Regions from separate parts of the Spirillospora sp. NPDC048819 genome, predicted to be linked through region 2. Evidence: riboswitches for the same ligand, from Rfam matches in the RefSeq annotation. Region 2 holds a riboswitch; each other region holds the start of a gene.

Region 1 (10,101 bases), on a different contig from region 2:
TGGCCGGGACGGCGTAGGTGGTGGCGCCCATCTTCCCGGCGGACGTGCGGGCCAGCGCGTATCCCCAGGTGGTGAACGCGATGGCGGTGGGGAAGACGCCCAGGTAGACCATATTGAGGGTGGCGCCGGCCGGGGCTTCGGCGGCCTCGGAGACGAGCTGCCAGGAGAACGGCAGGCAGACGAGGGCTCCGATCGCGCAGGCGAACGTGGTGAACTGCAGCGCCGAGGCGTGCCGGAGGGCGGGCTTCTGGCTGACGACGCCCGCCGCGTAGGTGACGGCGGCGAACAGGCAGAGCAGGACGCCGAGGACGGACGAGCCGCCCTCGCCGGACATCGACAGCCCGACGACGGCGGCGCCGGCGAACGACACCACCAGGCCGGCCATCAGCCGGGGCGGCAGCCCCTCCTTCAGCAGCCAGCCGCCGAGGAGGGCGATGAGGATGGGCCCGATGTTGACGACCAGGGCGGCGGTGCCCGCGTCCACGAGCTGCTCGCCCCAGTTCAGAGCGACCATGTAGGCGCCGAACCACAGAATGCCCGCGGCGATGATGCCGGGCCATGCGCCCTTGGGCGGAAGTCCTTCGCGCCGGACTAGCCACAGCGCGCCGAGCACGACCGTCCCGGAGAGGAGGCGGCCGAGGGCGAGGGCGCCGGGGCTGTACTCGGCGCCGGCGCTGCGGATGGAGACGAACGCGGAGGCCCAGAGCACCACCGTGACCGTGGCGGCCGCCACCGCGAGCCTGTCGATGCCCGGCGCGGCCGCCTGCGGGCTGTCCTGCTGCATGTGTCGCACCTTAGGTATGGGACGTTTCCATGAACACCGAGGAAACGTGCCGGGTTGCGGCGCACGGCCCGGTGCATCGCATCAGTCTCACGGTGCGAACATTTCAGGTCCAGCGAATATTTCTATAACCGAATCTTTAGCGCTGCTACGACGTTGCGAGGCCCTCGAACGGCGACGACGCCTGGGCGTAGCGGCGCTTGGGGATCCGCCCGGCCAGCCGGGCGAGCCGCCCGGCCTCGACCGCGTGCCGCATCGCGGCGGCCATCCGCGCGGGCGACTGCGCGCGGGTGACGGCGGTCGCGAGCAGCACCGCGTCACAGCCCAGCTCCATGGCCAGGGCGGCGTCGGACGCGGTGCCGAGCCCCGCGTCCAGGATGACCGGGACGCCCGCACGCTCGACGATCAGCTCGATGTTGTGCGGGTTGCGGATGCCGAGCCCCGACCCGATCGGGGAGCCGAGCGGCATCACGGCGGCGCACCCGGCCTGCTCCAGGCGACGCGCGAGGACGGGGTCGTCATTGGTGTACGGCAGCACGGTGAACCCGTCGTCGACGAGCTGCTCCGCGGCGTCGGCCAGCTCGATCGGGTCGGGCAGCAGCGTGTGCTCGTCCGCGATGACCTCCAGCTTGACCCAGTTCGTGCCGAGCGCCTCCCGGGCGAGCTTGGCGGTGAGGACCGCCTCGCCCGCGGTGAAGCAGCCGGCCGTGTTCGGCAGCACGCGGATCCCGCACTCGCTCAGGACGTCCAGCACCGAGCCGCGCGCGGACGGGTCCACCCGCCGCATCGCGACCGTGGTCAGCTCCGTCCCGGACGCGGTGAGCGCCTCCCGCAGCACCCGCATGCTGGGCGCGCCCCCGGTCCCCATGATCAGCCGGGACCCGAGCTCCTCGCCCGCGATGACCAGCCTGTCACCGTCCATCTCACCCTCCCTGTACGGCGTCTTTGCGGGGGGACGACCCCCCACACCCCCCGGAGCGGGGGGTGAGCGGCCCATTCCACTTCGCTGCGCTCCGTTCCATGCGCCGCTCACCCTCCCTGTACGGCGGTCAGCACTTCCAGCCGGTCGTCGTCGCGCACCGCCGTCGACTCCCACGCGGACCGGCGGACGACCTCGTCGTTCAGCGCGGCGGCCACGCCGGTCCGGGCGGCGGTGACGGACGCGACCACCTCGGCCACGCTGGCGCCCTCGGGCAGCTCGCGCGGCTCACCATTGACGAACACCTTCATCAGTGCACCTCGGCGGAGAATCGGTCGGGGGAGAACGGCACGGCGACGCCGGGGACGGACCCGCCCAGCAGCATCGCCGACAGGATGTCGGCGCTCACCGGGGTGAGCAGGATGCCGTTGCGGAAATGCCCGGTGCCGACGACGAGGCCGGGAAGCGCGGACGGGCCCATCACGGGCGCGTTGTCGGGGGAGCCGGGGCGCAGCCCGGCCGAGACCTCGGCGAACTCCAGTTCGGTGATGCCGGGCAGCAGTTCACGGGCGTCCCGCAGCAGCTCCCAGAGGCCGCCGGCGGTGACGCGCATGTCGAAGCCGAGTTCCTCCTGCGTGGCGCCAAGGACGATCTCGCCGTCCGTGCGCGGCACCAGGTAGACCGACGAGCCCCTCACCAGCCCGCGGGTGGCGCGGCCCAGGAACGGCGTGCGGGTGCGGAGCCGGATCACCTGGCCCTTCACCGGGCGGACGGGTGGAACGGTCCCGGGAGGCAGGCCCTCGAGGTCGCCCGACCAGGAACCGGCGGCCAGCAGGATCCGGTCGGCGGGGATCACCGTCCCGTCGTCCAGCCGTGCCCCTGTCGCCGCGTCGTTCGCCACGGCGATGCCGGTGGCCCGCCGACGGACGAGCCGGACGCCCGTCCTCCCGGCCGCGGAGAGGAGGGCGGCGGTCAGCCTGCGCGGGTCGACCGAGCCGTCCTCGGGGGCGTGCAGGCCGCCGCGGACGCCGGGGGCGAGCATCGGCTCCAGCCTCCGGCACTCCCGTCCGGTCAGCGCCTCGGCGGGAATGCCGAGGGTCTCCTGGAAGCGGCGCAGGTCGTCCAGGTACTTCAGGTCGTCGGAGTCGAAGGCCACCTGGAGGATCCCGTCGGTGCGGTAGCCGGTCTCCAGGCCGGTCAGCTCCTCCAGTTCGGCGACGAACGCGCCGTACCGGTCGCGGGAGGCGAGGCCGAGCCGCAGCAGCGGCTCCTCGCCGTAGGTCACCTCGCTGACCGGGGTCAGCATGCCCGCCGCCACCGACGAGGCGCCGCTCGCCGGCTCGGGGTCGACGAGGGTGACGCGGGCGCCGCCCGCCGCCGCCCGCCAGGCGGTCGCCAGTCCGATGACCCCGGCGCCTATGATCACGATCTCCATGCGCGCTCCCTTCGCCGGCATGATCCGGATCAGGTCGTGGCGGTCGGCGGCCCGTTCCAGCCGCCCTCTCAGCCCGGTCGCACCGGACTCCCGCGCTCTGTCCAGCCACTCTACGACCTCGGTAAAGTGCGCAGCTGTCTGGACACTCGTCCAATCCTCGATCGGGCCCCGTTAGGCTGACCTTATGGAGAGGGTCATCGTGGTGGGCGGAGGGCTGGCGGGCGTGCGCGCCGTCGAGGTCCTGAGGAACAAGGGGTACGAGGGCGGGCTGACCCTCGTCTCGGCCGAGCGGCACCGGCCCTACGACCGGCCGCCGCTGTCCAAGGCCGTCCTCGCGGGCGACTCCGACGACACGACCGTCGACGTCGACTGGGACGCCCTGCGCTGCGACCTGCTCCTCGGCGAGCGCGCCACCGGCCTGCGCCTGGACGATCCGGGGCGCGGCGGCGTCGTCGCGTCCACGGCGGGCGACCTTCCGTTCGACGGGCTGGTCATCGCGACCGGGGCCGTCCCGGTCACGCTGCCCGGGGACGGGCGCCAGCACGTCCTGCGCACCGTCGACGAGGCCCGCGAGCTGCGGTCCCGGCTCACCGAGGGCGCGCGGATCGTCATCGTCGGGGCGGGCTGGATCGGCGCCGAGGTCGCGACCACCGCCGCCCGGAAGGGCTGCGCCGTGACCGTCGTCGAGGCCTCCGACACCCCGCTCGCGGGCGCGATCGGCCCCGAGGTGGGCGCGCTCACCGCCCCCTGGTACGCCGAGGCTGGCGTCGAACTGCGCACCGGCGTCAAGGTCGCGGCGGTGCAGGACGGCGGTCTCCTCCTGGCCGGCGGCACCGCGATCGAGGCGGACGAGGTCGTCGTCGGCATCGGCGTCCGGCCGGCCCTGTCCTGGCTGGAGGGCTCGGGGCTGCTGCTGGAGCGCGGCGTCGTGACCGACGGCTCGTTCCGCGCCTACCAGGGCGAGGAGGAGCCCGGCTCCCTCCGCCCCGACGTCGTGGCGGTCGGCGACTGCGCGGCGTGGTGGTCGCGGCGGTACGGGCGGCGGCTCGTCATCGAGCACTGGGACACCGCCCTCAACGCCCCCGAGGTGGCCGCCGCGACCCTCCTCGGCGAGGACGCACTGTACGACGCCGTCCCGTACTTCTGGTCCGAGCAGTTCGGACGCATGGTGCAGTACACGGGCAGCCACGGCGCGTCCGAGCGGATCGTCCGCCGCGGCGACCCGTCCGGCCGCAAATGGGCGGTGGCGTGGCTGACCGGCGACCGCCTCGACGCGGTCCTCACCGTCGACCGCCCCCGCGACCTGGTGCAGGCGCGGCGCGTCATCGCCGCCGGTACGCCCGTGGACCCCGGCGCGATCGCCGACCCCGACGTGCCCGTCCGGCAGGCCGTTCGCCAATAGCGATCGCCGCCGGAACGTTACGGCTGTGCAGGGGGTTTGAGGGTTCCGAAGGAGTGGTAGCAAGGGGGCGTGACGCAGATGCACGCAACCGTTGACAGCGCACTCGACCCCCGGACCGACGCCCTCGCGGGCGAATGGCTCTCCCTGCGGGAGGCCGCCGAGCGACTCGGGATCAAGCCCAACCGGATCAAGCAGCTCATCAGCGAGCACAGGCTCCTGGCGGTGCGCCGGGAAGGAAGCCCCATGGTGCCCGCCGCCTTCATCAAGGACGGTCAGGTCATCAAGGGGCTGCCGGGCACGCTGACGCTCCTGTCGGACGCGGGCTACGACGACGTGGAGACGATCCGCTGGCTGTTCACCGCCGACGACACGCTGCCGGGGACGCCCGTGGACGCGCTCACCGAGAACCGGGGGACCGAGGTCCGCCGCCGCGCCCAGGCGCTGGCCTTCTAGGGCGCCCCCCGCGCCTTCCGGTCCGCGCCTTCCGGCCCGCCCGCCGAGGGCCGGCCCGGGATCCAACCGAAGACAGCGCACGTGACACGATCGCGGGGTCGCGCGCGACGGGACGTGACCGCCGCGCGACCCCGCGATCTCTCTGTGAAAGGACGGACTCCGGCCGTGTCCAGGCATCTCCCCTCCGAACGCGCCGTCGCACTGCGCGCCCGGCTCAGCCGGGCCCGCCTCTACCTCTGCACGGACGCGAGAGAGCGCCAGGGGGACCTGCCCGCCTTCCTGGACGCCGTGCTCGCGCGCGGCGTCGACCTCGTCCAGCTCCGCCAGAAGGGCCTGGAGGCGCGGCAGGAGATGGAGTACCTGGAGATCTTCCGGGCGGCCTGCGACCGGCACGGGGCGCTGCTCGCGGTCAACGACCGGGCCGACATCGCGCACGCCGTCGGCGCCGACGTGCTGCATCTCGGCCAGGACGACCTGCCGGTGGCCGCCGCCCGCGCGATCGTCGGCGGCGACATGCTGATCGGCCGATCCACGCACTCGGGCGAGCAGGCGTCCGCGGCCGCCGCCGAGCCGGGCGTCGACTACTTCTGCGCGGGGCCGGTGTGGCCGACCCCGACCAAGCCGGGCCGTCCCGCACCCGGCCCCAAGCTGCTCGAGTACGTCGCGGCGCAGCGCGTCGCGCGGCCCTGGTTCGCGATCGGCGGGATCGACCTCGGCAACCTCGGCGCGGTGACGGCGGCGGGCGCGAGCCGGGTCGTGGTGGTACGGGCGATCACCGAGGCGGGCGATCCGGGCGCCGCCGCGGCGGAGTTCGCCCGCCGGCTCGCCGGCTGACCCTCCTTGTCAGCGTTTGACCTGGATCACAGTGCGGGCCGGGGTCCGATCGCGGACAATGGGATCATGAGCGTTGGACCCGACGACGACCGGACGGTGGATCTCGGCGACGAGCTGGAGATCCTGCCCGACCAGACCTCCGACGACACCGACGTCGGATGGGGCGAGTGGCGCGGCGGCGACGACGACTCGCGCCTGCTGGAGGAGCGCCCGCCGCACTGGTGACGCCGGTCGCACTGGTGACGCCGGGCGCAGGCCGGACGGGCGCCGGCTAGAAGAGCATGCCCAGCACGAACCCGGAGACGACCACGGCCGCGAGCGCGACCATCATCCGCCACCGGTAGCGCGGGATCCTGGTCGGCCGCGGTTTCGCCATCGGTCCCTGCCCTTCGCGTAGCGCGCGGACGATCTGCGGCGCGGTCGGCCGGGCGGCGGGGTTCTTGTCCAGGCAGCGGGCCGCGAGGTCGCGCAGCGGGCCCGCCATGTCGCCGAGCTCGGGCCTGCGGGACGTGACGCGCCGCATGACGGCCGCGCTCGGGCCGGTGCCGAACGGCGGGCGGCCCGTCGCGGCGAACACCATCGTGGCGCCCCAGGCGAACACGTCCGCGGGCGGCCCGACCGGCTCGTCCTCGATCTGCTCGGGCGCCATGTACGCGGGCGTGCCGACCGGCCCCGTCGTCAGCGGCGTGTCGAGCGCGGCGTCGGCGGTGCGGGCGATGCCGAAGTCGATGACCTTCGCGCCGTCCGGGCCGAGCAGCACGTTGCCGGGCTTGAAGTCGCGGTGCACGATTCCGGCGCGGTGGATCGCGGCCAGCGCCGCCGCCGTCCGGAGCGCGAGCTTGCGCAGCTGCGGCGCGGACAGCGGACCGCCGTCCTCGACGACGTGCTGGAGCGGCGGCCCCTCGACGAACTCGCTGACGATGTAGGGCCGGTCACCGGTCACGTCCGCGTCCAGGACGCGCGCGGTGTGCCGCCCGGACACCTGCAGGGCCGCGTCCGCCTCCTTGACGAAGCGGCTGCGCGCCCGGTCCCCGGCCGCTGTTCCGCCCCGCAGCAGCTTGACGGTGACGAGCTCGCCGTCGCCGTCCCGCCCGAGGTAGACCACGCCCTGCCCGCCCTCGCCGAGCCGCCCGAGCAGCGTGTAGCCGCCGAGGCCGCGCGGGTCGTCGGGGCCGAGCGGCGTCTCGGGCCGCCGGTCCGGCCCGTGCGGCGGACGGGTCGCGCCGCCCCGCCCCGCCCCGTCCGCAGCCAGGGCGGGGCACGGCGGGCGGCCGGAGTGACCGGCGTGCGCCTGGCCGGCCCGCGCGGCGCGGGAGGCGGGACGCGCGGGATGGGCATTCGTCCTCCCGCGGGAGGTGTCGTGCGACAAAAGGGGACTCCGACTCGGCGGGGACGGACGAAGATTTCCTCATTTGTACCGCGTAACCGGGGTGTACGGCAGAGGAACCACGATCTTTCCCTTTACCGGCACGCCCCGAGTGTCCCCGTCTGGGCGATCTCCCGTGAGGAGGAGCCGACCATGACCCGGTAGCAGCCGTCCGCGACCTTCCACGCCTTCGCGCCTTCGTTCCAGTAGGCGAACGAACGCGAGGACAGCGGGAACGTCACCTTCGCGCTCTCACCGGGTGCGAGCGTGACCTTCGTGTAGCCCTTGAGCTGCCTGGGCGGCTGCGGGACGTCCACACCGGGCGACGGCATGCCGATGTACAGCTGCGGGACGGCGATGCCGGCGCGCTGACCGGTGTTCGTCACCGTCACCTGAACCGACTTCGTGCCGGCCTCCAGGCCGCTGTAGCGGAACGTGGTGTAGGACAGCCCGTGCCCGAACGGGAACCGCGGCGTGATGCCCTTCGCGTCGTAGTGCCGGTAGCCGACCATGACGCCTTCGGAGAAGGTGATGGTCTTGTCGACACCGGGGTACTGCGCAGGGTTCCCGGACGTGGGCGCGTCGTTCTCGTTGACGGGGAACGTCACCGGAAGCCGTCCGCCCGGGTCCACGTCCCCGTACAGGACGCGGGCCAGAGCGTTCCCGGCCTCCTGACCGGGATACCAGGCCTCGACGATGCCCTTCACCTGCCCGGCCCACGGCGTCAGGACCGGACCGCCGGTGTTGAGCACGACGATGGTGTTCGGGTTGGCCTTGGCGACCTCGGAGATCAGGCCGTCCTGGTCGCCCCTGAGCGGCTCGCCGCACTCCAGCGTCAGGCACGACTTGTCGAAGAACTCGCCCTGGCTGTCGGTGGCGAACACGATCGCCACGTCCGCAGCACGCGCCGCGCCGGCCGCCGCAGCATGGTCGTCACCGTTGTTGAAGGTGATCTGGGTTCCGGAGCCCGCGCGGCGGGCGATGCCGTCCTGTGCGCTGACCGCGGTGAACGGGACGACCTTCGCCGACCCGAAACCGCTGGGGCTCTCCTGCGCGGCCCGGCCGATCAGCGCGATCGACTTGGGTGCCTTCAGCGGAAGGGCGCCGTCGTTCTTCAGCAGCGTGATCCCGGCTTCCTCGATCTTCCTGGCCGCCGTCTCGCTCGCCGTCCGGTCGACGCGGGTGAGGTCGTTCGGGAAAGCCTGCCGGTCGAACACCCCGAACTCGAACATGGTCCGCAGGACGTTGCGGACGTGCCCGTCGATGGTCGCCTGCGTGACCTTCCCCTGCGCGACGGCCATCTTCAGCAGGAACGCGTTGTACTTCATGCCGACCGGCAGTTCCATGTCGAGCCCGCCGTTGGCGGCCTCGGCGGTGTCGTGGACCGCGGTGTGGTCGGACGCCACGAACCCCTTGAAGCCCCACTCCGACCGCAGGATCTTGTTGAGGACGGCGTCGTCCTGGCAGGCCCACCGGCCGTTCAGCTTGCCGAACCCGCACATGACGGTCGCCGCGCCGCCCTGCTTCACGGCGGCCTCGAACGGCGGCAGGTAGATCTCGCGCAGCGTGCGCGGGTCCACGTTCATGCCCAGCGACAGGCGGTCGGTCTCCTGCGTGTAGACGGCCAGGTGCTTGACCGACGTCATCACGCCCTGGGCCTGCGCGCCCTTGATCCAGGGCACCCCGAGGGTCGCCGACAGGTGGGGGTCCTCGCCGAAGCCCTCGAACGTCCGGCCGTTGCGCGGGGTGCGCAGGACGTCCACGGTCGGCCCGAAGACGACGTCGTTGCCGCGGTGCCTGGCCTCCCACGCCACCGTCCGGCCGTACAGCTCCGCGGTCTCCGGGTCGAAGCCCGCCGCCATCGCGATCGGCGCGGGCAGCGCCGTGGCCTTGCCCTGCCGGACGCCCGCCGGCCCGTCGGCCATGTAGACCGGGGGGATGCCGAGCCGCTCGATCCCGTCGTTGGTGTCGGCGTGCGCCGTCTCGAAGAACCCGCCGAGCGGGCCGCCGAACGGGTCGTCGGACGCGAGCATCGCGATCTTCTCGTCGGCGGTCATCCGCGGCAGCAGCAGGTCCGTCCGCTGGTCCGGCGTCAGCGACGTGTCGCACCACGGCCGCTGAGCCGGGTCGCCGCACCGTCCGGTGTCCGCGCGCGCGTCCCCGGGGGCCGACACCGCCGCCAGCGCCAGGACGGACGCGAGCGCGCCCGCGGCCGGCAGCCATCTCCCCACCCGCATCAGTGCTCCTCCAGTTTCTGCACGCGCTGCTCGTTCCGCGCGGACTCCTCGGTCTCCGCGTGCCCCTCGTCCGGCACGGGCCCCTCGTTCTGCACACGCAGGGCGTTCAAGGCGAAGGCGACCATGTGGTAGTGGCCGATGAGGATCACCAGCTCGATCAGTTCGCGCTCGCCGAAGCGCGTGGACAGCTCGGTCCACGTCGCGTCGCTCACCGTCCCGCGTGCGTGGAGTTCGTCCGCGGTCGTCAGGACCATGAGGTCGTCGTCGCTCCAGCCGTGCGCGTCCGGGTCCAGCCGGAGCGCGGCGATCTCGGACTCGGTGAGCCCGGCGGCCAGCGCGAGCCCGCGGTGGTGGTCCCACTCGTAGGCGCAGGACCTGTGGTGCGCCGTCCGCAGGATCGCCAGCTCGCGGTCCCGGGCGCTCAGCGTCCCCTTCATCAGCAGCATCGAGCCGAACCCGATCCAGGAGTGGAACAGCGCCGGATGCCTGGCCAGGGTGGTGAAGATGTTCAGGGGCCCGGTGCTGGCGGCCACGGCCTTGAGCAGGTCGTCCCACTCCCGTTCGGGGAGCGGGTCGAAGCGCGGGACGCGGTTGCCCGGGGTGTCGGCACACATGGCGACATTTCTGCCACCAATCGGTGGGAAAGTTCTAGTCCACCGGGGAAAATTGACCGG
Region 2 (10,101 bases):
GAGCGTCGCGAGGATGTAGAGGCGGTCGGCCGCCGGGTCGAGCACCGTCCCGAGCCTGCTCATCTGGTTCAGCGCGCGCGCCAGCTTGCCGTCCAGCCAGTCGGACAGCCCCGCGAACACGAGCACGCCGAGCGCCCACCAGTCCGCCTCGATGAGCACGAGCCACAGGAACAGCGGGACGCCCACGAGCCGGGCCAGGCTCAGGCTGTTCGGCACCGTGAGGATCCGGTCCTGCGGGGCTCCCTGCTGTGTGCTCACCGACGCGTTCGCCTCCCCTGGTCCCTTGATCCTGACCCTACCGGTAAGGGTTGTGAAAGCCCCGATGACGTCGCCCGCAGCGGCCGCCGTAGTGCACGGCCGACGTGCGGGAGCGCCCCGGACGCGGCCGGATCCGGCGCTGTCGGCCCGGCGGGAACGAACCCGCGCCCGGGTGGGTGCGCGGAGGCGTGGCGGGTCCCGGCGCCCACGGGGCCGGGGGTTCAGTGCGAGCTGGCGACGTCCGCCGGCGGGAAGACGGCCGTGACGACGAACCCGCCGCCGTCGCCCGGGCCGGCGTCGAGCGTCCCGCCGACGCTGCGCGCCCGCTCGATCATCCCGAGGATCCCGAACCCCTCGGGCGCCCCGCCGGACGGTCCCGTCCCGTCGTCGGCGACCCGTACAACGAGGCCCGAGGCGTCGCGGGCCAGGCGCACCGTCACGCGCCGCGCCGCCGCGTGCTTGACGACGTTGGTCAGGGCCTCCTGGACGATCCGGTACGCCGCGACGCCGATCTCCGGCGGCAGCGGCACGTCTGCGCGATCGCCCCGAACGCGTCGGCCAGCTCCGCCCGGTCGAGCGGCCGGTCGGCGCGCAGCAGGTGGGACGCGGCCCCGGCTTGGACGCCGATGACCGTGATGCTGTGGGCGAGGAGGTCGTGCAGGTCCCGGGCGATCCGCAGCCGCTCCTCGGCGACCCTGCGCCGGGCCTCCTCCTCCCGCGTCCGCTCCGCCCGCTCGGCCCGCTCGGTGATCGTCGCCAGCCGCGCCCGGTGCACCCGCCACACCTGGACGGCGATCACGACGGCCACGACGGCCTCGATGACCGCGATCTGCTCCCGGAGCGAACCGCCGCCGGCCCGCATCGCCATCCCGAACACGCACACGGCCAGCAGGAACGCCACGACCGTGACGACGGCCCGCACCCGGCGCCCGAGCACCGCGTAGGCGAACAGCGCGATCACCTCGGCGGGCACCAGCGCGTGGTGCTGGTACTGCGCCAGGTGATAGGGCAGCACCAGGATCACCAGGGCGACCAGCCCAGGGGCGGGCCGCCGCCTGATCACCGCGAGCGGGACGTGCGCCGCGATCAGCAGCAGCGCGCCGGGCACGTCCAGCGCCCGCACGCCGGGCCACATGACCGCCACCGCGGCCGCGGCGGCCGCCAGCAGCGTCGCGAGCAGAGCGTCTCTCGCCGTCGCACCGATCCGGGGCACCATCACCACCCGCCCATTTTCCCCGACGCCCGCGACCCGCGCGAACCGCCCCGCCCTATAGTTCTGCGAACCCCGTCACGAAGGGCCGCCCGTGTCCGCTCCCCCGCCCGGACTCAAGATCACCCTGACCCGGAGGGCCTACCGGTGGCCGCTCCGGCTCTGCCTGACCGCGCTGACGATCGGCCTGGCCGTCTCGCTGTCCACGCTCACCGGCCCCGAACCCTGGGAGCCCGAGGAGGCCCGGCGGACCATCGCCCTCTACGGAGGCGGCGGCGTGCTCGCCGCGGCGGCCGCCGCCCTCTGGGCCTTCATGATCTACCGGACCCGCCTCGTCGTGACGATCGGCGAGAAGGGCCTCGTCCTCCGCCGGGGCGGGAACGAGGCGGTCATCCCCGCGGACGCCGTGGACGCCGTCGGGCTCGTCTGGCCGGTCGCCGACCCCGTCTGGACGGTCTGGTTCGACCCCGGGGCCGCGCCGGGCGTCGACGCCGTCACGAAGGTCGAGGGCCGTGCGGCGGCCCTGCTCCGCGACCGGTCGCTCCCGCCGGGATGGATCCAGGCCGTGCAGGCCGCGGCGACGGGCGCCCTCGGGGCCGCCTGGCGCGTCCTCGACGACGAGGGCGAGGAGATCGAGGGGCCTCCGGAGGGCGGGCTGCCCCGCGCCGACCGCGTCCTCGTGGACGGTGCGGGCCGTTACCGCGGCGAACGCGGCGGCGCCCTGCTCGCCGTGGCCTGCGGGCGGGCGGCCAGACGGCCGGCGGAGCGGCCGGGCCTCCTCGCCCGCGACCCCGGCGGCGGCCGCCGGGCGATCGTGCTGCGCGATCCCCACGCCGGAACGCTGCTGGTGTTCAGGAGGGCGTCCCCGCTGCCGGGCCGCCGCCGCCTGCGCGTGTTCGACGCGGACGGCCGTCTCGCCGGGGAGATTAGGGGCGGGGACGAGCCGTCTTTCCACACCGCCGGCGGCATGCTCCTCGGCGTCACCAGTCGGACCGGCGACCGCTACGTCGTCACCGGCGTGGACGCCAGGGAGTCCGCCTCGCTGCAGATCGGGAACGGCGCCGGCGAAGGCGTCATGTGCCTGGAGCGCTCGCCGTCCGCTCCCGGCCCGCTCCGCACGCTCACCCTGGCCCTCCCCATGGCGGTCCGCATCGCCCGCCGGATCTGAACCGTGCGGCGGCGGGTGGCGGTCAGGTTTCCGGTGCGCAGGTGAGGACGGGTTTCACGTCCAGGATCGGGGTGCCGTCCAGGGCCTCCAGGTCCCGGACGCGCAGGCGGTCCCCCGCGACCTCCAGGATCTCGACCGGGTGCAGCCCGATCGGGTTCGGGCGGTCCGGTGAGCGGGTCGCGAAGACGCCGCGCATCGGGGCGGCGAGGTCGTCGCGCGGGTGGACGCGCAGGACGTCGCGCGGTGACAGGTGCAGCCAGGTCAGGACGAAGACCCGGTCGCCCGGCTGCAGGCCGTCGAGCGCGTCGAGCACGGACGGCTCGAAGACCAGCCACGCCTCGGGCGAGCCCTCCGGCCCCTGCTTGGGCGCGGCGGCACGGTCGGTCAGCGTGGACTCGACGTGGCCGACCGCCGTCACGGTGAAGTCTTCCGGCATGCTCCGATCCTCTCAGCCGCCCTTCTATCCCACGAACGCCGGTTGCGGCAACGGGGGTGCGGCGGGTTAGCGTCGGGGGCGACAGATCGCGGGGGCCCGGCGAACCGGGCTGAGATAGCGGCTGGGACGGCCGCTGACCGCATGAACCTGACCGGGTAATGCCGGCGTAGGGAGAGATCGAGTCGTCATGACCGAACCTGTGGTTCCAGCCGCCCGCAAGACCTACCTCCAGGGCTCGCGCCCGGAGATCCGCGTCCCGATGCGGGAGGTGCCGCTGACCGGCGGCGGCGCCGTCGTCCTGTACGACACGTCCGGGCCGTGCACCGATCCCGCCAGGGAGACCGATGTCCGCGGCGGGCTGCCGCCGCTGCGCGAACCGTGGATCGCCGAGCGGCGCGCGGCCGGCGGCGCGGTGACGCAGCGCGCCTGGGCGCGGCGCGGGGAGATCACGCCGGAGATGGAGTTCGCGGCGCTGCGCGAGGGCGTGGCGCCGGAGTTCGTCCGGGACGAGCTGGCGGCCGGACGCGCCGTGCTGCCCGCCAACGTCAACCATCCCGAGATCGAGCCGATGGTCATCGGACGGAACTTCCTCGTCAAGGTGAACGCGAACATCGGCAACTCGGCGGTGGCGTCGTCGATCGAGGACGAGGTCGAGAAGATGAGGTGGGCGACCCGCTGGGGCGCCGACACGATCATGGACCTGTCGACGGGCCGCGACATCCACACGACGCGCGAGTGGATCCTGCGCAACTCGCCGGTGCCCGTCGGGACGGTCCCGCTGTACCAGGCCGTGGAGAAGGTGGGAGGCGACCCGGCCGAGCTGACCTACAAGGTGTTCCGCGACACGGTGATCGAGCAGGCCGAGCAGGGCGTGGACTACATGACCGTCCACGCGGGGGTGCTGCTCCGGTACGTGCCGCTGACGGCGCGCCGCAAGACCGGCATCGTGTCGCGCGGCGGGTCGATCATGGCGGCGTGGTGCCTGGCGCATCACGAGGAGAACTTCCTCTACACCCGCTTCCGGGAGCTGTGCGAGATCTTCGCGGCCTACGACATCACCTGGTCGCTCGGGGACGGGCTGCGTCCCGGCTCGATCGCCGACGCCAACGACGAGGCGCAGTTCGCCGAGCTGCGCACGCAGGGCGAGCTGACGAGGATCGCGGCCGAGTACGGCAACCAGGTGATGAACGAGGGGCCCGGGCACGTCCCGATGCACAAGATCAAGGAGAACGTCGACCTGCAGCAGGAGTGGTGCGACGGCGCGCCGTTCTACACGCTCGGGCCGCTGACCACCGACATCGCGCCCGGCTACGACCACATCACCTCGGCGATCGGCGCGGCGATGATCGGCTGGCACGGCACCGCGATGCTCTGCTACGTCACGCCGAAGGAGCATCTCGGGCTGCCGGACCGCGACGACGTCAAGGCCGGCGTGATCGCCTACAAGATCGCGGCGCACGCCGCGGACCTGGCGAAGGGCCATCCGGGCGCGCAGGCGTGGGACGACGCGCTGTCGGAGGCGCGGTTCGACTTCCGGTGGGAGGACCAGTTCAACCTGTCCCTCGACCCGGACACCGCCCGCGCGTTCCATGACGCGACGCTCCCGGCCGCCCCGGCGAAGACCGCGCACTTCTGCTCGATGTGCGGCCCGCACTTCTGCTCGATGAAGATCACCCGGGATGTCCGCCGGTACGCCGGCGAACGGGGCCTCGGCGAGGACGAGGCCCTCGCCGCCGGGATGCGCGAGAAGGCCGAGGAGTTCAGGGCGGGCGGAGGGCGCGTCCACCTGCCGCTCTCCCCCGGCGGCACCTAACCGGCGGGCGTGTGACGGGTGGGCGCGGGCCCGGTGCGGATCGGGCCCGCGGCGCACCGGCTCCCCCCGGGCGGGCGTCCCCGTCTGCCCGGGGGGAGGGTCATCGGTTCGCCGCGGTTAGTATCGGGGGACCGTTCCAAAGCCGCGGATCCCCCCGAATCGCCGCCGGCCCGTTGACCCGCCGGGAAGGACCCACGACCGAGGTGACCAGCGACGACACGCCGAAGGCCCCTGCCCGGGCGGTGCGCGCCGACGTGCGCCGCAACCGCGCCCGGCTGCTCGCCGCGGCCAGGGAGATGTTCCAGCGCGACGGGGCCGGCGCGTCCCTGGAGGGCGTCGCGCGGCTGGCGGGCGTCGGCATCGGGACGCTCTACCGCCACTTCCCGACGAGGCAGGACCTCCTGGAGGCCCTGCTCTGCGACGCCTACGACCGGCTGGCCGCGCACGCGCGGGAGCTCATGGCCTCCCCCGCGCCCGGCGACGCGCTGGCGGACTGGCTGCACGCGTTCATCACGCAGGTGACGACGTTCCGCGGCATGGCGGCCGCGGCCGTGACGTCGCTGCGGGACGAGCGGCCGGCGTCCCGCGCGATGCGCGAGGCCGGCGAGGCGCTGTTCGCCCGCGCCCAGGAGGCCGGGGACGTCCCCCCGCAGACCGCGTTCATCGACGCGCTGCGGCTCGCGGGCGCGATCGCGACGGTCACCGAGCACGACCCGGACGCGGCCGGCCGGCTGCTGTCGCTGGCCGCCGCCGGGGTGATCCCGGGCAAGGCGGGCCGGCCGGGCTAGGCGCGCGGGGACACGGCGATCGCGGTGGCGATCAGCCCGTTGCCCGCCGTCCAGCGCCCCTGGAAACCGGCGAACGGGGAGTCCCGGACGAGCAGCCGGGCCGTGAACGTCCCGCCGGGATCGAGCGTGAGGGCGGCGTCCTCGAAGCCGAGCCAGCGGCCCGTGACCGGGAACCACGCCTTGTAGACGGCCTCCTTGGCGCTGAACAGCAGGCGGTCCCAGTGGACGTCCGGGGACGTGCGGCGCAGCCCGTCCAGGAGCGGCAGCTCCTCCTCCCGCGCGATCGTGCCGAGGACGCCGCCCGGCAGCGGCGCGTGGGGTTCGGCGTCGATGCCGAGCGCCGTCATCTCACCGGCCCTCGCGACGGCGGCCGCCCGGTAGCCGTCGCAGTGGGTCATGCTGCCGACGACGCCGTCCGGCCAGCGCGGCGCGCCCCGCTCCCCCCGCGTGATCGGGGCGTGCGGGACGCCCAGCTCCGCCAGCGCGCGGCGGGCGCACCAGCGGACGGTCGTGAACTCCAGCCGCCGCTTCTCGACGGCCCGCGCCACCGCGGCCTCCTCCTCGGGGAGCAGGACGGCCTCGGGCGGGTCGTCGTAGGCGGCGGCGGTGGCGACGCCGGGCGGCAGGATGCGCTCGATCATTCCGTCTCCGGGACGGGGAGGATCCGGCGGGGACCGCGCGGCGCCTCGCCCCGCCTGCGCCATTCGCGGGGGTAGCCGACCGACACCTCGATGTGCGGGACTCCGCCGGTCCAGATCGTCCGGGGGATGTGGAGGTGCCCGTACACGACGGACACCGCGCCGAACCGGCCGTGCCAGTCGGCGGTGCGCTCGGTGCCGCACCACTGGGCGAACTCCGGGTACCACAGGACGCGGGTGGGTTCGCGGACGAGCGGCCAGTGGTTGACGAGGACGGTCCGCGTCCCCGGCTCCAGTGCGGCGAGGCGTCTCTCGGTGTAGGAGATCCGGGCGTCGCACCAGGCGTCCCGGGTGGGATGCGGGTCCGGATGGAGGTACACCTCGTCGGTGCACACGACTCCGGACTCGTGCGCGACGGCGAGGGCCTCTTCCTTGGTGGACGCCCCCTCCGGCCGGAACGTGTAGTCGTACAGGATGAACAGCGGCGCGATCGTCACGGGGCCGCCGTCGCCGTCCCACACGGGGTACGGGTCCTCGGGCGTCAGGACGTCCAGGGCCTGGCACATGTCGACGAGCCTTCGGTAGCGCGCCTCTCCCCGGAGCCGCACCGGGTCGTCCTTGATCGTCCACAGCTCGTGGTTGCCGGGCGTCCAGATCACGGTGGCGAAGCGTTCGCGCAGCGTGCGGAGGGTCCACTCGACGTCGGCGAAGCGCTCGGCGACGTCGCCCGCGACGATGAGCCAGTCGCCTTCCGACGCGGGCCTCAGCCCTTCGACGAACGCGCGGTTCTCGGGGAAACCGACGTGCAGGTCGCTGATCGCGTGAACACCGCTCATCCGGTGATCGTAAGCCCGGTGCGGTCGCGGACCCCTCGAAGGGGGCTCAGTCGCCGTCGGCGGGGAGCGTGAAGAGCCGGATGTGGACCGGGCGCGCGCCGGGGGGCGCGTCGTCGCGGCGGTGGCCGTGCTCGTTGAGGAGCCGGATGTAGGCCTCGAAGAACTCGGCCAGCCCCTCGTCGGTCATGTGGGCGAAGCCCCGCGAGAGCAGCGCCCAGGCCCGGTCGCGCCGGTACTCCTCGGGAAGCCTGCGGAACAGCTCCATGTCCTCGGCGTGCCCGACCCGCACCAGCTCGTCGAGGACGGCCCGGTCCTCGGGGGCGACCGTGTCGGGGTGGGGCAGCCGCATGTCGCGGGGGGTGTCGGCGGGGCGCCACCAGCGTTCCCGGCCGGCGGACCGCTCGGGGATCTCCTCGATGAACCCGTACTTCTCGAGCTGGCGCAGGTGGTAGCTGGTCGTCCCGGTGTTGGCGCCGAGCACGTCGCCGATCGTCGTGGACGTCGCGGGCCCGTGCGCGCGCAGCCGGTGCAGGATCCGGCGGCGCAGCGGGTGGCTCAGCGCCTTGATCCTCCCGGGGTCGTCCAGGATGACGGGCTCGGCATCGTCCTTCATGGTGAGCAGTCTAGTACTACAGAAGTATATTTGCAGAGAACTATTTGCAGAGCTTTCTCTGCAGTCTACGGTCTCCGGCATGAAGACATCGATGACCGTCGCGCTGGCGCTCCTCGCCGGCGCATTGCTGAGCGTCCTGGGCCTGCCGCCCGCGAGGGCCTCCGCGTCCCCCTCGATCCCGGCGCCGCCCGGCCTGACCGCCACCGACGTGAGCTTCAAGGGATTCGGCGGGCTCACCCTGCACGGCACCGTCCTGGCGCCGCAGAAGGCCCGCGGCCGCCTGCCGGGCGTCGTGCTCGTGGCGGGATCGGGCTCGGGCGTGCCGCGCGAGGCCAAGCTCACCGAGGCGACGGAGTTCGCGCGGCGGGGCCTCGCCGTCCTGATCTACGACAAGAGGTCGGCCGGTTACACCGACTTCCGCCGCTCCTACTCCGAACTCGCGGACGACGCGCTGGGGGCCGTCCGGGCGCTGCGCTCCCGGCCCGGCGTCGATCCGGCGAAGGTCGGGCTGTGGGGGCTCAGCGAGGGCGGCTGGGTGGTGCCGCTGGCCGCGTCCCGGTCGGCGGACGTCGCGTTCGTGATCGTGGTCGGCGGCAACGCCATGCCCCCGATCCGCCAGCAGGTCTGGAACGAGACCTCCGGGCTGCGCCGGGCGGGCGTCTCCGGGTCGCTGATCAGTCACGCCAAGCGCAACTTCGCCCGGATGGGAGCGGACGCCGGCCTTTTCGCCGAGGCGTTCTTCGACGCCCAGAGCGTCCTGGAACGGGTCCGGCAGCCGCTGCTGGGAGTCTGGGGCGGACGCGATCTGCAGACCCCGCCCGAGGACAATCCGCCCCTGTTCGCGAAGGCCCTGCGGCGGGGCGGCAACACCCACTACACGTTCCGCTTCTTCCCCGAGGCCGACCACGGCGTGCACGTGACCCCCGACGGCGGCCTCACCCGCGGCGACGCGCTGGCACCCGGATACGCCGACCTGGTCGCCTCCTGGGTCCACGACGTCACGAGCGGGCGCCTGCCCGAGGCCGACACCGCGCCGCTCCCCGAGCAGGACCACCCGAGCGTCGCGATCTCGCCGTCGCCGTGGTGGGCGTCGGCCCGGATGCAGCTCGCGGCGTTCGCGCTGTTCGTCGTCGCGTTCACCGGCTACCCCGTCGTCGCCCTGGTGCGGCGGCTGCGCGGGCGGACGGTGCGCCCGGTGAGCCGCTGGGCCCGCCTGCTCGCCGGGGCCGGCCTCGCCGCCGCCGTCGGGCTGCTCTTCTACGTCTTCTATCTGATGGCCGCCGGGAGGTATCCCGACCCGGGCCCGGTCCTCGCCGGCAGGCCGCTGCCGTGGCTCGCGCTGCAGGGGCTCGCCGTGGCCGCCGTCGCCGCCGGCGTCGCGACCGCGGTGGCGTGGAGGCGGGCCGCCGGCACCGTCCCGGCGGGCGAGCACGTCCGGCTCGGGCTGCTGCTCACCGCGGGCGCCGTTTTCGTCCCCTGGGCCTTCTACTGGGGGCTCCTGGTCCCCTGACGGCGAACGGCGCGGCCCGGCTCCCATCCCGGAGCCGGGCCGCGGCGGCCCCCGTGCCGTGTCAGTCGCTCTTGCCCCAGAGGTAGACGCCGAGGCTCATGGCGAGGATGCTCGCCCAGCTGAACACGGCCCGCGCGGTGTTCCAGGCCGTCCAGCGGCCGGAGTAGTCCGACCAGACCTTCGCCGCCTCCGCCGCGTCCGCGGGGATCGCCGCGCCGTCCAGGGCGTTGTTCATCGGGATGTTCACCGCGAAGCTCGGGACGAGGGCGCCCACGAAGTAGACGCCTGCCGCGACGAAGAACAGGACGGCCGCGGACTTCTCGTCCAGGGTGAGCAGCAGGATCCCCGCCGCGGCCGCCAGGACCGGCACCAGCAGGAAGCAGGCGATGAAGAGCGGGTTCTGGATCTTCTGGTTGATGCCCTGCATCGAGTCGATCGCCGACGCCGGTTTCGCCGCGTTCAGGCCCGGCATCACGCCGGTCGAGAAGGCGAAGAACGCCCCGGCCATACCGGCCGCCATGATGATCGAAAGGGTCACCGAGGTGCCCGCGAGAATGGTCTTCATCGATGTTCCGATCTTCTGGAGGTGGTCACGTCAGGTGTTCCAGATGCCGCTGGCGGCGGTGCGCCGGGCGTAGTCGGCGAAGTCCGCCGGCTCACGGCCGAGTGCGCGCCGCACACCGTCGGCCGGGCGGACGTTCCGCCCGTCCAGGACGGTGGTGAACAGGTACGTCAGGAACCCGATGAGCTCGCCGGGCAGCCCGTGCTCCTTGAGGACGGCCGCGTACTCGTCCGCGCGGACGGGGACGAACGCGATGTCGCGTCCCGCCG
Region 3 (10,101 bases), on a different contig from region 2:
TCCGGCGGTGGCGGCGTCGCCGGTGCGCGCCTGGACGGTCAGGACCAGCGCCGTCGCGACACCCTCGGCGGACACCCGCAGCAGCGTCGCCGACGTGAGGTGAAGCGGGAGCGCCGCCGTCCTGCCGGGCACGCTCGCATCCTGGCACAGGCGACGGTCCGGCCGGTCCGGCCCGCCGGCGCCCACCTAGACTGCGGAGTGTGACGGCATTGGGCACGGCACACGAACATCGGGTCACCAGTGAGGTCGGGCGGCTGCGGACCGTCCTGCTGCACCGTCCCGGCGCGGAGCTGAAGCGGCTCACGCCGCGCAACAGCGACAAGCTGCTGTTCGACGCGATCCCGTGGGTGGGCCGGGCGCAGGAGGAGCACGACGCGTTCGCCGAGGCGCTGCGGTCGCACGGCGTCGAGGTCCTGTACGTGACGGAGCTGCTGCAGGACGCGCTGGAGTACGGGGCGGCGCGGGAGCAGGCGATCGCGGACGCGATCGTCGACCTGCGCCTCGGTGACCAGCTCCGCCGCGCCGTCGAGGGCCATCTGCGCGATCTCGACCCGGAGAACCTGGCGCACACGCTGATCGCCGGGCTGGCGCACGAGGAGCTGAAGTCCGGGCACGGCCTCGTCTACCGGCTGATGGACCGGCTCGACTTCATCGTCGATCCGCTGCCCGGCCTGCTGTTCACCCGCGACAACAGCACCTGGATCGGCGACCGGGTGGCGGTCACCAGCCTGGCCATGGAGGCCCGGCGGCGGGAGGCGGCGCTGACCGGCCTCGTCTACGCGCACCATCCCCGGTTCGACGGGGTGGAACCGGTGTACTCGCCGTCCCTCGAACATCTCGAGGGCGGGGACGTGCTGCTCCTGCGCCCGGGAGTGATCGCCGTCGGGACGGGCGAGCGGACGACCCCGGCGGGTGTCGAGCGGCTGGCCCGCCAGGTGATCGGGGCGGGGCTGGCGCACACCGTCCTGGCCGTCCCGATCGCGCAGGAGCGGGCGACGATGCACCTGGACACGGTGTGCACGATGGTCGACGTCGACACCGTCGTGATGTACCCGCCGATCGCGCACTCCCTGACGGCCTACACGGTGACGCTCGACGACGGCGGCCTGAGGGTCGCCGAACCGCGCCCGTTCCTGGACGCGGCGGCCGAGGCGATGGGCCTGGACCGGCTCACGGTGATCGACACGGGCCTCGACCCGGTCACCGCGGAACGCGAGCAGTGGGACGACGGCAACAACACCCTGGCGGTCGCGCCGCGCCTGTGCGTCGCCTACGAACGCAACATCGAGACGAACGCGCAGCTGGAGGCGGCCGGCATCGAGGTCATCCGGATCAGCGGCAGCGAACTGGGCACCGGCCGGGGCGGCCCGCGCTGCATGTCCTGCCCGATCCTCCGCGACGAAGTCTGAGGCGCCCGTCGCGTGGCCTGCCCGGCCGGCTAGGCGGGGTAAGCGCTGCTCTGGGCCGATCTGGATCCGTTGCGGATTTCGTCATCCGGCTCGTCCGTGAGGTCCGGAAAGTCGGAAAGGTCGGGCACGGCGACCTGTGCCCCGGTCGGGGCGCCCGCCCGGCCGTCGCCTGACGACCTGGGGGCCCGCAGGACGGCCCACACCGTGGTGGAGCTCTCATCGTGGCGCACGCCCCAGCCTTCGGACAGGGCCTCGACGATGCCGAGCCCGCGTCCGCCGAGCGAGGACAGCGTGCCCGGGCCGCGGCGCGGCTCGGTCATGGCGCCGCCGTCGCTCACCTCGACTTCGAGGAGGTCCCCGCGGCGCAGCCAGCAGACCCTGACCTGGCCGGACGGCAGCGGCCGCGCGTGCCGGAGGGCGTTGCTGATGAGTTCGCTGACGATGACGGCCGCGTCGTCGACGATAGACTCGTAGACGCCCGAGTCGACGAGCTCCGAGCTGAGGCGCTTACGGGCGACCGCGACGCTGGACGGCGCGTGGGGCAGCAGTACGACGCTCGACGCCCTCACCTCCCCGTGGTTCCGCTTACCCGGACGATTCCCGTCATCGCGCTTCCAGTACGACCGAAATGCCCTGATGGCCATGGCCGGAAACCCGAACGATTCAGTCTGCCACCTGCACAACGAGTCACCGCCCATCCGGTCACGGTGATCACCCCCGGATCGGAATCCCGTCACCAACGGCAACCATCAAAGGATCTATCCAGCCAACGGCGGATTTACTCCTCACGCGCGCGTTTCGTCCATCACACCCTGGCGCCACCGTACTTTCCCGCACAGGCCAACCCTGCCACCTGTCGAGACCGCTGATTGCCCTGGTCACAACGCTCTCACCACGGCACCATCGAGGAAGTGTCCTCACGGTGAGTAACCACCGCCGGGTTGGGGCGGGGCGGACGCTCAGTCCGCGGCGCGGAGCACGAGCCGCATGCACGTGCCGTCGCCCGGATGCGCGCCACCTGCGGGTCCTCGCCCGTCCGCCGCGCGCAGGAGGGTGTTCGGCCGCCGGGGCGGCAGCGTCGCCGGGGCCGCCGACCCCTTTCCTCCGCGCCCGTACGCGTTCGTGTGAGATACCTCACGATTGCCGGTTCCGCCCGGATGTGCCGAGATCGTTCCGCCCTGGGCCTCCGTCAGGCGCTTGACGATGTAGAGGCCGAGCCCGATGCCGCCGAAGCGCCGGCGGTCCCCCGCCTCCCCCTGGACGAACCGCTCGAAGATCCGCTCATGGTCGCCGGGCGGGATGCCGATGCCCTCGTCCGCGACCGTCACCACGACGTCGGACTTCTCGCGGACGGCCCGGACGCTGACCGTCCCGCCGTCCGGGGAGTACTTGAACGCGTTCTCCAGCAGCTGCCCGAGGACGATGTCGGTCGCCATCGCGTCCCCCTGGCACGGCGGCAGATCCGGCGCGATCTCCAGCTCGACCCGGTGCAGCGGCGACAGCGACCGGAACCCCGCGACGACGCCCTCCAGCACCCGGGCCAGGTCGAACGACTCGATCGTCACGGTCAGCTCGTCGGCGCCCGCGCGGGACCCCAGCAGCAGATGCTCCACGAGGCGGCCGAGCGACTGGGCGCGCTCGGCGATCGTGGCGACGGCGCCGCGGCGGTCGGTGTCGGCCATCTCGTCCCACCGGTTGACCAGCGTGGACGCGAAGCCCTGCACGACCGTGATCGGGGTGCGCAGCTCGTGGCTGGTCGTCGCGAGGAACAGGTCCTTGGCCTCTTCGAGCGCCTTCGCCTCCGACACGTCCCGGAAGTCGACGACCAGCTCGCCGGTCTCCTCGATCTCGGCGGCCAGCACGTTCAGCCACGTCCCCGACTCCAGCCGGAACGTCAGCATCTCCCCGAGCGCGGGCATGTCGAACGGCAGCGGCCGCCCGATCGCGTCCTCCGGAGGGATGCCGGTGAGAGCGTGCGCGGCGGGGTTCCACTGCCGGACGACGAGGTCGTGGTCCAGCACGGCGATGCCGTCCGCGCTGGAGTCGATGACGGCGCGCTCGTGCGCCCGCTGCCGGACGACCTCCGAGTAGGCGACGGCGTTGCCGACCGCGACGCCGGCGTGCCCGGCGAGCAGTTCCAGCAGTTCGAGCTCGGTGTGCCCGACCTTGCGGCCGGAGAACAGCGCGTAGAGCGCGCCGTACGGCCGGTTCTGCAGGTACGACAGCCCGAGCGCGATCGTGTGCAGCCCGGACAGCTCCGACCAGATCAGGTCGCCGAGGCGCCGCTCGCCCGTCGCGAGCAGGACGGTCTTGCCCGACCGCAGCACCTCCCCGACCAGGCTCGGCCGCAGTTCGGCGGACGTCCCGCGCATGTGCTCGGGCAGCCCGGACATGCTGACCAGCCGCAGCCGCTCGCCCTCGATCCGCACGAACCCGCCCGCGTCGGCGCCGGTCAGCTCGATCAGCGCCGCGGTGATCCGGTCGAGGACGACGGCCAGGTTCAGCTCCGCGTTCAGGTCGGCGACGATGTCGTTCAGCCGCCGGACGAGCCGGGCCCGCTCGGTCATGTGGTGCTGGACGATCTCGTCCTCGTCCACCGGGTGGTACACCCCGACCCAGCCGAGCAGGTTCCCGGACGGGTCCTTCAGCAGGCTCGTGTCGATCCGCACGTCGATGAGGCGGCCGTCGCGGTGGAACCTGCGGGTCGCGATCGAGATCTGCCCGCTCTCGCCCTCGCCCGTCCGCCGCGTGAGGAGCCGTTCCTGGACGGCGTTGTGCTCGGCCTTCAGCTCGTCCGGCACGATCGGCGGGACCCGGCCGACCATCTCCTCGGCCTTCCAGCCGAACATGCGCTCGGCCGCCGGGTTCCACACCGTGACGCGGTGCCGCTGGTCAACGGCCACGATCGCGTCGGCGGCGCTCTCGATGACGGCGCGCGCGATCGGGTCGTGGACGTGGTGGTGCACGCCTGTCATCGTGCCACCCGACCCTCACGCTCGCCGGGTAACTTGCACCGAAACTTCCCACGTCACCCTTACCTTTTAGTAAGGCTACCGCCTGGTAACCCGGCCGATGAGAAGCGCGGCCGACCCGGACACCAGGAACGACAGCAGCGAGGCGCTCATCCAGCTCTGCGGGACGAAATGCACGGCGTCCCGGACGTCCGTCCAGAAGCCCGCCCAGGCGTCCACGGTGCCGGGGTTGATGAGCTGGTAGACGACGAACCCGGCCGTCCAGGCGCCGATCATCCCCCAGCGGGACGGCGCCGTCCGCGACACGTCCCACCCGTCGAGATGCCCGGCGCCCCCCGCCGCGCGGGCCCGGCGGTGCTGCCCGAGGAAGAAGTCGGCGGCCAGGACGCCGAGCATCGGCACGAACACCGACCCGATCAGCGACAGGAACCCTGCGTAGTCGCCGATGTCCAGGACCAGCGCGAGAACCGTGATCGTGATGCCGAGCCCGATGCTCAGCACACGGCGGTCGGCGCGCGGCGCGAGGTTCTGGATGGACACGGCGGTCGAATAGGTGTCTGCGAACGACTGGTCCGCCTCCCGCAGCACGAACACCGCGAAGAAGACCACGCCGAGCGTGGCGCCCAGGAACGGGTCGAAGACGTTCTCGGTGTTGCCCGCGACCAGCGCCAGCGCCAGCAGGCCGAGAACATAGGCGACGATCTGCGTGACCGAGTAGCCGACCGCCGCGGCGCCGAACGCCGCGCGCTCCGTCCGCGAGTGCCGGGTGTAGTCGGCGGCGACCGGCACCCACGAGATCGACACCGCGAGCGCCGCGTCCGCGCCGATCCAGAACCCGCCCCACGACCCCTGCGACAGGTCGGGCAGCGGCTCGCGGAGGATCTGGACGTAGAAGTACACCAGCGCGATCGCCACGGCGACCGTCACGTACCGGCGCAGCAGGCGGACCGACCCCAGCGGCCAGATCGTCAGCACCGTCGTGATCAGCCCGGCGGCGACCACGTAGCCCCACCGGGGTATCCCGTCCCACAGCTGGGTCGCCGCGTCCGCGATGACGATCAGCTCGAACGTCCCCCAGCCGACGAGCTGCGCGATGTTCAGGACGGTGGGCGCGTACGACAGCTTCGCGCCGAACAGCCCGCGCAGCAGCACCATCGCCGGCTGCCCGGTGCGGGCGCCGGGGACGGCGGCGAGGCCGAGCATCAGCCCGCCCAGGATCGTGCCGACCGACATCGCAACGATGCCCGCCATGATGGACAGCGTCGGATTGCCGTCGGTGTCCGGCGCCAGGACGGTGTAGGCGCCGGAGAAGGCCAGCAGGCTGACCCCGAGGTTCGCCCAGAAGGCGCCCTGGTCCCAGAACCCCAGAACCTTGGGGGCGGGTTCTTCGAGAGTGAAGGGGACTTCGTTCGGACGCTTGACGTCGGACGTCACGGAGCACACTCCCTACGCCGGCATTACCCGGACAGGTTCATGCGGTCGGCGACGCCTCGAAGGCCGCCCTCTCAGCCCGGCTTTGGCCCGAGCTCCCGCGGACATGGATCGGCACACGTTCGGCCGACCCGGTGGTCAGCCCAGATCGTACAAGGACCCGGCTTCCACCAATAGGGTGCAGATCACCTCAGAAGAACAGATCACGCCACGTACGGGGGACCGTCGCCGCCGCCTTCCATCGGACGTCCCGCCTCCGCCCAGCCCTTCATCCCGCCGTCGACGTTCTTGGCCAGCCAGCCCGCCTGGTTGAGCGCCACGGTCACCTGCGCGGACCGGGCCCCGGACCGGCAGATCACGAAGACCTCCTGATCACGGGGTACCTCCCCGGCGCGGTCACCGAGCTGACCCATGGGGATGTGGACCGCCTCCGGCGCGTGACCCGCGTCCCACTCGTCCTGTTCCCGCACGTCCAGCAGGTACCCGTCCTGCGGAACGTCAGCGGCCACCACGGCCGGCACGTCGTCCCCGAAATTCATCACACCCCCATGGAACCGCGCGAAGTGCCCCTGCGTCGAATCACGCATGCGGTATCGGACGCTCCTGTTCGTGGCGCCCGGGCTGGCCGTGCTCCTCTCTTCGGCCGCCTGCGGCGACGAACAGGCCAACGGAAACCCCGCCGACAAGCCTTCGGGCGCGACGTCCGTGCAACCCTCCGACTCGCCGGCGGACACGCTCACCATCGAGGTCAAGGCCTCCGCGGAGGCCCCCGCCAAGACCTGGACCCTGACCTGCGAACCGCCGGGCGGCGGCCATCCCAAGGCCGCCGAAGCCTGCGCGGCCCTGGCCAAGACCAAGGACCCGTTCAAACCCGTCCCCAAAGACCAGATGTGCACCAAGATCTACGGCGGCCCCGCGGTCGCCACGGTCAAGGGCACCTGGCACGGCAAGGAGATCGACACCACGTTCACCCGCAAGGACGGCTGCCAGCTCCACCGCTGGACCCAAGTGGCCCCGCTCTTCGGCAACGTCCCCAAGGTCCGCTGAACGAGCCCTCCCCGTTCCGGCTCCGTTCCCGATCCATCAGGCACATCAGGCCCCGGCGTCCCGCCGGGGCCTGATGTGCTCTCGGACGGCGGCGCGGCGAACGAGCGCGCAGATCACAGGACTCTGTTCCGATAGGAGTAATGCCGTTCCATAAAATCGGCGGCCTGGCTACGATCGGAACGACTTTCCCATGCGTGGAACGGAGGCGTGAACGTCCGGATCCCCGGACCGGCTCCCCGCTCCGCCTCCCTCATCCCCCTGCCCCACTGAGGAGTCACGAATGTCCCGACGCTCGTTCCTGGCCCTGGGAGCGACCGCTCTCGCCCTGGCGGTCTACGCGGTTCCCGGAGCCGCCTCCGCCGATCCCCGCTTCGCCCCCACCGATCCCGGCCCTCTCTACACTCGGATCACGGACCAGGACACGCGCATCAGCCTGCAAACCCTGGGCCGCCCCGACGGCAAGGACATGCTGTACCGGATCTCGGGCTCCGTGTACGTCAACGCCCCCGGCGACACCGTCCCCGAGTTGAGGCACGGCACGAAGCTGTTCGGCATCGAGGGCTACAACATCCGCCGCCTCTACCGCGAACCGGGCACCGACAAGCTGCACCTGCTCACCCGCGAGATCGTCTTCTACACCGACCCGGACGACCCCACGAAGATCCTGCACCAGTGGCAGAACCCCCTGAACGGCCGCACCTACCCCGTCGTCCCGGTCAACAACGACGCGGTGAACCAGGGCCCGTTCACCGTCACGCCCGGCTTCCGGATGCCCATGAGCGGCAAGGTCCACGACAACCTGGTGTCCACGGCCGACATCCCGCCGCGCTACAGCATCAAGAACATCACCGGCGACGACTTCGGACTCCGCGACGGGATGTACGCCTCCTGGGAGATGTTCGACTTCTACGTGGACGGCAAGGAGGCCCGCCGGCGTTCCCAGGGCCTGCCCAAGGGCGCGATGGAGGTCACCAACTCCTGGACCCGCACCGGCCCGTTCGTCCCGTGGACATGCGTCGCCGAGAAGGACACCGACGCCCAGCTCGTGTACCACGCCCGCAGTTGGACGCTGGACTCGTTCAAGGACCTGGAGCCCTGGCTGAAGAAGACCATCAGCGAGGACTACCCGCTTTATAAGACCAGCCCCAAGGCACCCGGCCCGAACGAGACGTCCTGGACCTCCTTCTTCCACAAGCAGCTCCGGAACGGTGAGCTGACCTGGTCACAGTGGTGCGACCAGAACGGCCGGTAACACGGCGGTCGGTCGTCAGGCCCCGGCGACCCGCCGGGGCCTGACGTCTGCGTGGCGTCAAGCCCAGGGGCGGGGGAAGGTGTCGCCGTCCAGCCGGTCGCCCACGGCAAGGCCGAGAGGGTCGGTCACGACGTGCTCGGCTCCGCTGTAACGGGTCGCCTCGTCCATGTAGATGACGACGTGCGCGAGCCGGGCCCGGTCGGTGCGGTTGGGCAGCGCCATGTGACCGGTATAGCCGCTGTGGAAGGTGCAGTCGCCGGCGCGGAGCGGCACGGTGACGCGGGGGATCCAGCGCAAGGACGGGTCCACCGCGAACAGGTCGTCCTCGTGGTGGAGGTCCTGCGGGCGCAGGCCGGTGCGATCCTGGGTTCCGGGCAGGAAGGTCATGCAGCCTCGTTCGGGCGGAACGTCGACAAGCGCCACCCACGCCGACAGCGGGAGCCGGTCGCCTGCATGAGGCCAGTAGGGGCGGTCCTGGTGAAACTCCGTGGCGGCGTTGTTGTGCGGCTCCTTGACCAGCATCTGGTCGTGCCAGAGCCGCAGCGGGAACCCGGCGAGCTGTTCGGCGATCCGGCCGAGCCGCCGGTCGAAGGTGAGCTCCCGCAGCGTCCGATCCCGCCGCCAGACGTTGACCAGCTGGCTGAAGACGCCCTGCTGCTCCAGACTCTCCGCGCGATGCGCCTCCAGGAACCCCTCGGCGCCGCCCCGGAAACGCTCGACCTGCTCCGGCCCGAGGACACCGCGCACTCGAACGAAACCGGATTCCCGGTAGGCCGCGACGAGCTCGTCCGGCACCCGGCCGTCGGCGCCGATGTCGCTCTGGGACGAGCCGGTCGTCATCGTTGTCATCACTGACCTCCAAGGTTCTCGCCGCTGTGATGCACCTCAGCGTCGCCGTGACGCGCCGCTCCGGGCTAGGCCGATCCCGGCGGGTAGTCGTACGATCCCGACATGGCCGCCACCCTGCACGAGCACGCGCTGTTCGCCGAGGGCCCGGTCATGGGCGGCGTCCACCGCCTGGACGCCGGCATCGAGCCGCACGCGCATGACTTCCTCGAGATCGCGGTGATCGGAGCCGGTCGCGGCCGGCACATGACCAGCCGGGGCGAGCACGCGTTGCAGCGCGGCCAGGTCATCGTGCTCCGTCCCGGCGCCTGGCACGGGTTCCGGGACTGCGCCGACCTGACCGTGGCCAACTGCTGCGTTTCCGCCCAGGCGCTTCAAGCCGAACTGGCGGCGCTGTACGACATCCCGATGCTGCGCCGGATGCTGTGGACCGACCCGGTGGCCTCCGGCACGCACGGCGTGGCGGTCACGTCCGTCGATCCGGCCGCCGCCGAGGAGGCCATCGCGGAGATCGTCCTGCTCGAACGCGGCCTCGGGGCCGGCCGGAGCGGGCCGGGCCGCGTGCTGGGACGGCTGGTCACGGTGCTCGGCATCCTGGCCGACGGCCGCGGCCCCGGACGGGAGGAATCCGCCGTCCACCCCGCCGTCGCCGCCACCATCGCCCGGCTGGAGGAAGCACCCGCCGATCCGTGGCGGCTGGATGACCTCGCGCAGGCGGTCAACCTGGATCCCGCCTATCTCGGCAGGCTGTTCGTCCGGCACGTCGGGTTGACGCCACTGGCCTTCCTGGCCCGGCTGCGGGCCGAGCGCGCCGCCACCCTGCTCGCCCACTCGGCCCTGCCGGCGGCCCGGGTCGGCGCCGCCGTCGGCTGGGCCGACCCGACCTACTTCGCCCGCCGCTTCCGAACCCTGGTCGGCCTGACCCCCACCGAGTACCGACGCCGCAGCCGCTCCGCCGCCCATCCCACCGAATCAGGCGACCTGTAGGGCGAACTTCCGGCACGCGGCGGTATCGGGTTCTCATGTTAATGCCCAAGCCAGATATGTGTTTGCGCAAACATTCTCCCCTTGGCGACCTGCCGGCACCCATTCGAAGGGAGCGCTTCGCACGCCAGGCCTCCTAGGGCACGCGCCTCAAAGTCCG

The links. A riboswitch is a leader RNA that binds a small molecule or an ion and turns the genes downstream of it on or off. The one in region 2 is predicted to bind thiamine pyrophosphate.
Region 1: linked by a shared signal. The riboswitch ahead of thiO (glycine oxidase ThiO) and the one ahead of thiC (phosphomethylpyrimidine synthase ThiC) in region 2 are both predicted to bind thiamine pyrophosphate.
Region 3: linked by a shared signal. The riboswitch ahead of AB0C35_RS11980 (cytosine permease) and the one ahead of thiC (phosphomethylpyrimidine synthase ThiC) in region 2 are both predicted to bind thiamine pyrophosphate.

The regions. Positions count from the first base shown of each region.
Region 1 is NZ_JBEZGN010000002.1:83,550-93,650, reverse strand. It holds gene AB0C35_RS03520 (EamA family transporter) at 1-784, opposite strand, end outside; gene AB0C35_RS03515 (thiazole synthase) at 930-1,703, opposite strand; gene thiS (sulfur carrier protein ThiS) at 1,811-2,011, opposite strand; gene thiO (glycine oxidase ThiO) at 2,011-3,135, opposite strand; TPP riboswitch at 3,125-3,239, opposite strand; gene AB0C35_RS03500 (FAD-dependent oxidoreductase) at 3,320-4,537, shown strand; gene AB0C35_RS03495 (Rv2175c family DNA-binding protein) at 4,616-4,990, shown strand; gene thiE (thiamine phosphate synthase) at 5,156-5,824, shown strand; gene AB0C35_RS03485 (hypothetical protein) at 5,891-6,049, shown strand; gene AB0C35_RS03480 (serine/threonine-protein kinase) at 6,096-7,193, opposite strand; gene AB0C35_RS03475 (glycoside hydrolase family 3 C-terminal domain-containing protein) at 7,286-9,427, opposite strand; gene AB0C35_RS03470 (carboxymuconolactone decarboxylase family protein) at 9,427-10,041, opposite strand.
Region 2 is NZ_JBEZGN010000043.1:22,257-32,357, forward strand. It holds gene AB0C35_RS38890 (CDP-alcohol phosphatidyltransferase family protein) at 1-258, opposite strand, end outside; gene AB0C35_RS38895 (ATP-binding protein) at 480-788, opposite strand; gene AB0C35_RS38900 (histidine kinase dimerization/phosphoacceptor domain-containing protein) at 731-1,474, opposite strand; gene AB0C35_RS38905 (hypothetical protein) at 1,563-2,636, shown strand; gene tsaA (tRNA (N6-threonylcarbamoyladenosine(37)-N6)-methyltransferase TrmO) at 2,659-3,072, opposite strand; TPP riboswitch at 3,151-3,264, shown strand; gene thiC (phosphomethylpyrimidine synthase ThiC) at 3,260-4,885, shown strand; gene AB0C35_RS38920 (helix-turn-helix domain-containing protein) at 5,089-5,673, shown strand; gene AB0C35_RS38925 (4'-phosphopantetheinyl transferase superfamily protein) at 5,670-6,314, opposite strand; gene AB0C35_RS38930 (metallophosphoesterase) at 6,311-7,147, opposite strand; gene AB0C35_RS38935 (helix-turn-helix domain-containing protein) at 7,194-7,760, opposite strand; gene AB0C35_RS38940 (prolyl oligopeptidase family serine peptidase) at 7,840-9,270, shown strand; gene AB0C35_RS38945 (anthrone oxygenase family protein) at 9,332-9,835, opposite strand; gene AB0C35_RS38950 (NAD(P)H-binding protein) at 9,866-10,101, opposite strand, start outside.
Region 3 is NZ_JBEZGN010000006.1:252,950-263,050, reverse strand. It holds gene AB0C35_RS12000 (MFS transporter) at 1-132, opposite strand, end outside; gene AB0C35_RS11995 (arginine deiminase) at 201-1,409, shown strand; gene AB0C35_RS11990 (ATP-binding protein) at 1,439-1,978, opposite strand; gene AB0C35_RS11985 (PAS domain-containing protein) at 2,369-4,384, opposite strand; gene AB0C35_RS11980 (cytosine permease) at 4,460-5,815, opposite strand; TPP riboswitch at 5,808-5,924, opposite strand; gene AB0C35_RS11975 (rhodanese-like domain-containing protein) at 6,016-6,351, opposite strand; gene AB0C35_RS11970 (SSI family serine proteinase inhibitor) at 6,398-6,859, shown strand; gene AB0C35_RS11965 (DUF1838 family protein) at 7,140-8,111, shown strand; gene AB0C35_RS11960 (phytanoyl-CoA dioxygenase family protein) at 8,169-8,960, opposite strand; gene AB0C35_RS11955 (AraC family transcriptional regulator) at 9,063-9,944, shown strand.